One region of the Hominenteromicrobium sp. genome, then DNA from elsewhere that is predicted to be linked to it. Evidence: predicted binding sites of a transcription regulator. Region 1 holds the regulator's gene; the other holds the start of a gene.
The links. The regulator HrcA, encoded in region 1, represses chaperone genes, less so after heat shock. The targets are predictions, from matches to a motif close to TGTTAGCACTCNNNNNNNNNGAGTGCTAACA.
Positions count from the first base shown of each region.

Region 2: the regulator HrcA is predicted to act here: its motif matches at 1,919-1,949, upstream of groES (co-chaperone GroES).

Region 1 is NZ_JBKWAE010000001.1:54,706-59,133, reverse strand. Features, by position in the region: gene dnaK (molecular chaperone DnaK) at 1-1,282, opposite strand, end outside; gene grpE (nucleotide exchange factor GrpE) at 1,354-1,917, opposite strand; gene hrcA (heat-inducible transcriptional repressor HrcA) at 1,936-2,961, opposite strand; gene ACLTX1_RS00245 (ATP-binding cassette domain-containing protein) at 3,338-4,129, shown strand; gene ACLTX1_RS00240 (ABC transporter permease) at 4,138-4,428, shown strand, end outside.
Region 2 is NZ_JBKWAE010000003.1:6,380-10,807, reverse strand. Features, by position in the region: gene hydG ([FeFe] hydrogenase H-cluster radical SAM maturase HydG) at 1-492, shown strand, start outside; gene hydF ([FeFe] hydrogenase H-cluster maturation GTPase HydF) at 529-1,728, shown strand; gene groES (co-chaperone GroES) at 2,107-2,391, shown strand; gene groL (chaperonin GroEL) at 2,443-4,071, shown strand; gene ACLTX1_RS03035 (imidazolonepropionase) at 4,210-4,428, shown strand, end outside.

The sequences.
Region 1 (4,428 bases):
AGAGACCCAGCTGCTTGTTATCGCGTGCAAATTCACGCTCGCCCTGCAGAACGTTGACCTCAACCTGCGTCTGACCATCAGCCGCCGTGGAGAAAATCTGGCTCTTCTTGGTCGGGATAGTGGTGTTTCTGTCGATGATCTTCGTCATCACACCGCCCATGGTCTCAACACCGAGAGAAAGCGGAGTAACGTCAAGCAACAGCAAGCCCTGAACTTCGCCGCCGAGAACGCCTGCCTGAAGTGCGGCGCCGATTGCAACGCATTCGTCCGGGTTGATGCCCTTGAACGGCTCTTTGCCGATAAGCTTCTTAACTGCTTCCTGAACAGCCGGAATTCTGGAGGAACCGCCGACCATGAGAACCTTGTTGATCTCACCGATGGAGAGGCCGGAGTCGCTCAGTGCTTGACGAACCGGGCCCATGGTCTTCTCAACGAGGTCTGCGGTGAGCTCGTTGAACTTTGCTCTGGAGAGCGTGAGGTCAAGGTGCTTCGGGCCGGTCGCATCCGCCGTGATGAACGGCAGGTTGATGGAAGCGCTCGTCATGCCGGAAAGCTCGATTTTTGCCTTCTCTGCCGCTTCCTTAATACGCTGCATAGCCATCTTATCGCCGGAAAGGTCGATGCCGTCGGAAACCTTGAAGCTGTTGATGATCCAATCCATGACGCGCTTATCAAAGTCGTCGCCGCCAAGGCGGTTATTGCCGGCCGTAGCCAGAACCTCCTGTACGCCGTCGCCCATCTCAATGATGGAAACATCGAACGTACCGCCGCCGAGGTCATAAACCATGATCTTCTGGTCGTCTTCCTTATCGATACCGTAGGACAGTGCTGCTGCCGTCGGCTCGTTGATGATACGCTTTACATCGAGGCCCGCGATCTTGCCTGCGTCCTTCGTTGCCTGACGCTGTGCGTCCGTGAAGTACGCCGGAACGGTGATAACTGCGCTCGTAACGCTCTCGCCGAGGTAAGCTTCCGCGTCGCCCTTCAGCTTCTGGAGGATCATTGCGGAGATTTCCTGCGGGGTGTAGCTCTTACCGTCGATCGTCACCTTGTGATCTGTGCCCATCTCTCTCTTAATAGAGGAGATCGTGCGGTCCGGGTTCGTAATCGCCTGACGCTTTGCGACCTGACCGACCATGCGCTCGCCTGTCTTGGAGAATGCCACGACAGACGGGGTGGTTCTTGCGCCTTCTGCGTTTGCGATAACGACCGGCTCGCCGCCTTCAATAACCGCTACGCAAGAGTTTGTTGTACCAAGGTCAATACCAATTGTCTTTGCCATATCAATTACCTTCCTTTAACTCAAATGAGTGTGTGAATTCTGAATTACTATATAAATGGATATTTGCTGATTTAGTTTGCTACCTGTACCATGGCGTGTCTTACGACCTTATCGCCCAGCATGTAGCCCTTCTGGAACACCGCCGAAATGACGTTTTCGCCAAGCTCGTCGCTTTCAATGTGCGCCACCGCGTTGTGCAGCGCCGGGTCAAACGGCTCGCCAACCTGACCGACTTCTCGGATGCCAAGCTTTTCAAAGCTCGCCTTAAATTGGTTTGCAATCATCTCAACGCCTTTTTTCATATCCTCTGCGGAGACATTTTCCTGTGCCAGTGCACGGTCGATATTATCGGCCACCGGCAAAATCGCGTTGATTGTATCGGAAACGGCGTTATTGTAAACGGCGTTCTTTTCGTTTGCGGAACGCTTGCGGAAGTTATCGTACTCGGCAAGCACGCGCAGGTGCTGCTGCTTGTGGCTGTCGAACTCCGCCTGCAAGCGGTCGTAATCCTCTTTCGGAATCTTCTCGCTCTTCTTTTTCTTTTTCTCCTTTTCCGCAGCCTTTGCAGATTCCTCTGCCGGCTCGGTATTCGCTTCCTGCTCGGGTTCCTGAACAGGCTTCTTTTCCTCTGCCATCTGGCAACGCTCCTTTCTCTATTCTTCCCGCATGATGCGCGTAAGCATTTCGCCTACACGATCTGCGACATATGCTGTTTGTGCCGCGACGTGTGCGTACTGCATCCGCATCGGGCCGATCACGGCGACCGCGCCGGCATCTCTGCCGTTCACGCTGTACCGTGAGCAAATGACCGACGATTCCGCCAAGGCGTTCTGCCCGGTCTCTGTGCCGATCTTGATCTGTGTGCGGTTCTGCTTGCCTGCGAGAAGTTCTGTCAAAAGCTCCCGTCTTTCCAGAATATCCATCACCCGGCGTGCACCGCCAAGCTTGTATTCCGGGTAGAACAGCAGGTTCATCTGACCGCTTACGGAAATTTCCGTCTGCATCGTTTCAAGCGCCACTTCCAAAAGCGCCGCCAGCGCCGGCGACATCAAAATTGCCATATCACCCAGCGAGATCGCAAGGTTTTGCACAAATGCCCGGTTGATCTCCGCCACGTCGCGCCCTGTCACGCGCTCGTTGAGCACGCGGAAGAAAATGCGCATAATCTCGTTTGAAAGATCAAAGTCGCAGTGAAACACCTTGTTTTTCATGGTACCTGCGCTGCTCATCATAATGAGCATTGCGGTGCGGCGGCTCGTCTGCACGAACTGCACCGCCTTAATCTTTGCATCCGCGCCGCTCGGCGTGGTGCTCAACGCAAGGTACCGTGTAGAAGCCGCCAGCGTTTTCGCCGCGCCACGCAATAATCGTTCCGGGTCAAACGCGCTCTTTGCAAGCATCGCGTCTATCGTAAGCTTTTCGGCTTCCGTTAACGTTTCCGGCTGCATCAGCGCATCTACGAACTCGCGGTAGCCCTCCTGTGAAGGCACACGCCCCGCGGAGGTGTGCGGCTGTTCCAAAAGCCCCAGCTCCGTAAGCTCTGCCATCTCGTTGCGCACCGTTGCGGAAGAAACACCTGCTTTTTCCGCAATGGACTTGGAGCCCACCGGCTCGCCCGTGCGAATGTATCCGTCTACGATCGAGGCAAGTATATTTTGTTTGCGTTTTGTCAGTTCCATACTTGCACCTCTCAGGTTTTAGCACTCTATGTTCCCGAGTGCTAACCCTTGTCTATACTATACTGCAAAGGTCAGGAAATGTCAACACCAAAATTTGTAAATACTTTGTGAATGTGCGAATTCTTCCCGGTCGGCATCCGTTTTGAAGCTTCTTTTAGCATTTCCGGCTCCACAGTGCCAAATTCCTGTTTATATGTAAAGATACCGAAAAAAGTGTCTTCGCCATAACTTCACTTTTTGTAATAGGATTTTAGGATTTTTTGTGCAAATTATTGACATTTTATGAAAATTATATTAAACTGATAGCCCGTGTTTCAGTTTCTGTGTTCGCATTAGCCCGAAAGTCCGTACCGTTAACGGAAAAGAGGAGTAAACTATGATTCAGGCAGAGCATTTACAAAAGACCTTCCGCGTGCGAAAACGAAACGCAGGCTTTAAAAACGCCGCAAAAGCATTTTTCAGCCGCGAGTACGAAGAAATTCACGCCCTAAACGATGTTTCCTTCCGTATTGAAGACGGCGAGGCCGTGGGCTATATTGGCCCAAACGGTGCCGGAAAAAGCAGCACCATCAAAATTCTCTCCGGCATTTTAACGCCGGACAGCGGCACCTGCGTCATCGACGGGCGCGTGCCGTGGAAAGACCGCCGCGCGCATGTTTCGCAGATCGGCGTTGTGTTCGGGCAGCGCAGTCAATTATGGTGGGACGTGCCCGTCATTGATTCATTCGAGCTTATCCGCGACATTTACGCCGTGACCGAAGATGTTTACAAGCGAAATTTACGGGATTTAACCGACCTTCTGAATTTATCGGAGCTCTTAAAGACCCCGGCGCGCAGCCTGTCGCTCGGGCAGCGTATGCGGTGCGAGATCGCCGCCTCCCTGCTGCACGACCCGCGCATCTTGTTTTTGGATGAACCTACCATCGGGCTCGACGCGGTATCGAAGATCGCCGTGCGCGAATTCGTGCTTGATATGAACAAGCGCCGCGGCACCACGGTCATTTTAACGACGCACGACATGCAGGACGTGGAAGCCTTGGCGCAGCGCGTCCTGCTCATCGGCAAAGGGCGCATTTTATTAGACGGCACACTCGACGACATTCGGCGCGGCGGCAGCGGGCAGATTGACGAAACGCTCGCGGCGCTCTACAAACAGTTTGATATTTGAGGTGCGCCGTGAAACTTAAAAAATACATTTCGTTTTTCCGCCTGCGCTGTGTGACGGGCTTGCAGTACCGCGCAGCGGCATTGGCAGGCATCTCCACGCAATTTGCGTGGGGCTTTTTGATCATCTTCGCCTACCACGCGTTTTACCGCAGCGACCCCACCGCTTTTCCGATGACCTTGCAGGCGGCCGTCAACTACACATGGATACAGCAGGCGTTTTTAGCTATGTTCGCCTCATGGGTCTTGGACGGCGACATTTTGGAGGAAATCACCTCCGGCAGCATCTCGTATTCGCTGTGC
Region 2 (4,428 bases), on a different contig from region 1:
GCCGTGCCGTACACCGGCATGATCATCTCCACGCGTGAGAGTCAGAAGGTACGCGCGCAGGTTATCAATCTCGGCGTTTCGCAGATCAGCGGCGCATCCCGTACCTCCGTCGGCGGCTATGCCGAAGAGGAGCGCCCCACCGACACCGAGCAGTTCGACGTTTCCGATCAGCGCTCCCTTGACGAGGTCGTCCGCTGGCTGATGGAGACCGACCACATTCCGTCCTTCTGCACGGCATGCTACCGCGAGGGCCGCACCGGCGACCGCTTCATGAGCCTGTGTAAGAGCGGACAGATCCAGAACTGCTGCCACCCGAACGCACTCATCACCTTAAAAGAATTCCTCGAGGACTACGCTTCCCCGGAGACGAAGGCCATCGGCGAAAAGATGATCGCGCAGGAGCTTGAAAATATCCCGAACGAGAAGACCCGCAGCATCGCAAAGGGCTACGTTGAAAAGGTCGCCCACGGCGAGCGCGACTTCCGTTTCTAAAACTTTCGGTTATTCTTTAAAAGGCAGGCGACTTCTATGGCAGACCTCAACCAGACCCCCTCGGCAAACCGTGTGCACATCGCCTTTTTCGGCAAGCGCAACGCCGGTAAATCCAGCGTGGTGAACGCCGTTACGGGGCAGAATATCTCCATTGTGTCCGATGTCAAGGGCACCACGACCGACCCCGTGCAGAAAGCCATGGAGCTTTTGCCGCTTGGCCCGGTCGTCATCATCGACACGCCCGGCATGGACGACGAGGGCACCGTGGGCGAGCTGCGTGTGCAGCGCGCCCGGCAGGTACTCAATAAAGCTGATATTGCGGTGCTCGTCATCGACGGCACGGTCGGCAAAAGTGCGGAAGACCTCGCACTGCAAAAGCTCATCGAGAAAAAAGGCGTGCCGTATATCATCGTATTGAATAAAGCCGACCTCGGCGGCTTCAAAGATGAAAATGACAACGAAATCGCGGTCAGCGCGAAGACGGGCGAGCATATTTTTGAGCTCAAGGAAAAGCTTGCCGCCATCGCTGCAAAGGGGCAGAACACCAAAGTTATTTTGGGTGACTTACTTGAGCGCGGCGACCACGTGGTGCTCGTCACGCCCATCGATTCCTCCGCGCCGAAAGGCCGCATGATTTTGCCGCAGGTGCAGGCCATCCGCGACATTCTGGACGCGGGTGCAACATGCTCTGTCACGCAGGTGGAAGAGCTTGCGGGCGTGCTGAACGGCCTCAAAACGCCGCCGAAGCTCGTTGTTACGGACAGCCAGGCATTCGGCAAAGTAAAGCAGATCGTGCCCGAGCGCATTAAGCTCACGTCATTCTCCATCTTATTTGCGCGCTACAAGGGCGTTTTAGAGACGGCCGTGCGCGGCGCGGCGGCTATTGAGAATCTGAAAGCGGGCGACCGTATTTTGATCTCCGAAGGCTGCACGCATCACCGCCAGTGCGGCGATATCGGCACCGTGAAGCTGCCCGCATGGATCCGCAAACACACCGGCAAGGACTTTGAATTCGAGTTTACCTCCGGCGGCGGATTTCCCGAAGATCTTTCGCCGTATGCCCTTATTGTGCACTGCGGCGGCTGTATGCTGAATGAACGCGAAATGCAGTTCAGACAGTCTTCCGCCGAAGAAAAAGGCGTGCCGTACACGAACTACGGCATTCTCATTGCATATATCAATGGCATTTTAAAGCGGAGCTTAGCCCCGTTTGACGAATATGCCTCCATGATTTAAGCTGTATTTGCAAAAGACAGTCCCGGTTTCAAACGAGCGCGGGGCTGTTTTTTTGTCGTTTTGTGGGTGGTTTTGTATGAAAAAAGCGGACATCAGAGGACATCGGAGGACAAAATTATTACGGAACTGTTAAAAGTCAAAAAAATCGCGATTTTCCTATTGACTTTTCTTGACCAAGTGATTAGAATAAGTTTAGCACTCGGGGATAAGGAGTGCTAAAGCGTAAGCGGCACAGTTCCCCGAGACCTAAACTTGTATTTCTTTACCGACCGGGCCGCACCCCGGCGGGTTTCGCGGCGCACCCCGCTGTACGCGAAAAATTTATTTATGAACTGCGGGGAGAAAGGATACGGCGCATTAGGCGCCGAGGTGGAAGTTATGACCATTAAGCCTTTGACAGACAGAGTACTCATTCAGGCCGAGAAAGCGGAGGAGACCACAAAGAGCGGCATCGTGCTGACAAGCGCGGCACAGGAGAAGCCGCAGATCTCCCGTGTTATCGCAGTAGGCCCCGGCGGCATGGTAGACGGCAAGGAAGTTGTTATGCAGCTTAAGGCCGGCGACCGCGTCATCACCGGCAAGTACACCGGCACGGAAGTGAAGATCGACGGCGAGGAATACACCATCGTTCGTCAGTCCGATGTTCTGGCAGTCGTTGAGTAATTTGAGTTTCAGTCTTTATTTTTGATATTTGGAATTGTGAGGTAATTTATTATGGCAAAGCAGATCATTTACGGCGAAGAAGCCAGAAAAGCATTGCTCGGCGGTATCAACAAGCTTGCAGATACCGTTAAGATCACCCTTGGCCCGAAGGGCAGAAACGTTGTGCTCGATAAGAAGTTCGGCGCACCGCTCATCACGAACGACGGCGTGACAATCGCTAAGGAAGTTGAGCTTGAAGATCCGTTTGAGAACATGGGCGCACAGCTCGTGAAGGAAGTTGCAACCAAGACGAACGACGTTGCAGGTGACGGCACCACGACCGCAACACTGCTTGCACAGGCACTCATCCGTGAGGGCATGAAGAACGTTACCGCAGGCGCAAACCCGATGGTTCTGAGAAAGGGCATTCAGAAGGCGACCGAGACCGCTGTTGAGGCGATTGAGAAGAACGCCAAGAAGGTCTCCGGCACGAAGGACATTGCCCGTGTTGCAGCTGTTTCCTCTGCAAGTGAGCAGATCGGCAACCTCATCGCCGACGCGATGGAAAAGGTCACGTCCGACGGCGTTATCACCGTTGAAGAATCCAAGACGGCTGAGACGTACAGCGAGGTCGTAGAAGGCATGATGTTCGACCGCGGCTACATTACGCCGTACATGGTCACCGATACCGACAAGATGGTCGCTGTCATCGACGACGCGTACATCCTCATCACCGATAAGAAGATCTCCAACATTCAGGAGATTCTGCCGCTGCTCGAGCAGATCGTACAGTCCGGCAAGAAGCTCGTCATCATCGCGGAGGACATTGAGGGCGAGGCGCTGACCACCCTGATCCTCAACAAGCTCCGCGGCACGTTCACCTGCGTGGGCGTTAAGGCTCCGGGCTTCGGCGACAGAAGAAAAGAAATGCTCACCGATATTGCAACGCTCACCGGCGGTCAGGTCATCTCCAGCGAGCTTGGCCTTGAGCTGAAGGATACCACCGTTGATCAGCTCGGCCGTGCACGTCAGGTCAAGATCGACAAGGAAAACACCATCATTGTTGACGGTGCAGGCGACAGCGAGGCTATCAAGAGCCGTGTCAGCCAGATCAGAAGCCAGATCGAGACCACCACGTCCGATTTCGACCGTGAGAAGCTGCAGGAGCGTCTTGCAAAGCTCGCAGGCGGCGTAGCGGTTATCAAGGTCGGTGCGGCTACCGAGGTCGAAATGAAAGAGCAGAAGATGCGCATTGAGGACGCTCTGGCTGCAACGAAGGCTGCTGTTGAAGAGGGCATCGTCGCAGGCGGCGGCACCGCACTCATCGATGCGATTCCGGCTGTTAAGGCCTATGTCGATTCCGTTGACGGCGACGAGAAGACCGGCGCTGCCATCGTTCTGAAGGCTCTTGAGGAGCCGGTTCGCCAGATTGCTGCGAACGCAGGTCTGGAGGGCTCCATCATCATTGAGCACCTGAAGGCAAAGAACACCGTCGGCTACGGCTACAATGCTCTGACCGATACCTACGGCGACATGATCGACGAAGGCATCGTTGACCCGACGAAGGTCACCCGTTCCGCTCTGCAGAACGCTTCCTCTGTGGCTTCCACCGTTCTGACCACCGAGTCTCTCGTGGCAGACATCAAGGAGCCGGCTGCACCCGCAGCTCCGGCAGCACCGGACATGGGCGGCATGTACTAATGAAGAGCGCTTAAACCGCATGAAAACGTCATAAAACGTTGATCCCCCGCACAGGAATTTGAACAGAACCAGTAAAACAGGACAATAGACAAAATCCCCCCTGATGTAGGATAATAAGTACATCAGGGGGGATTCATTATGAGCAAACGAAGATACACCAATATGCAGGTTCTACTACCGACCATAGAAAAGATGTTAGAATCAGGGAAGAACCACAGGGAAATCGAAGCGGAACTTGGCTTGGAGGGAGACCGTCCGGTTCACAATCTGCTGAAGCGGCAACGCAAAAAAGCCGCCAAGGGTGCGCCGAAGTTTCGTGGCAGGAAGCCTGCAAAGACGCTGCAGGAATATAAGTAT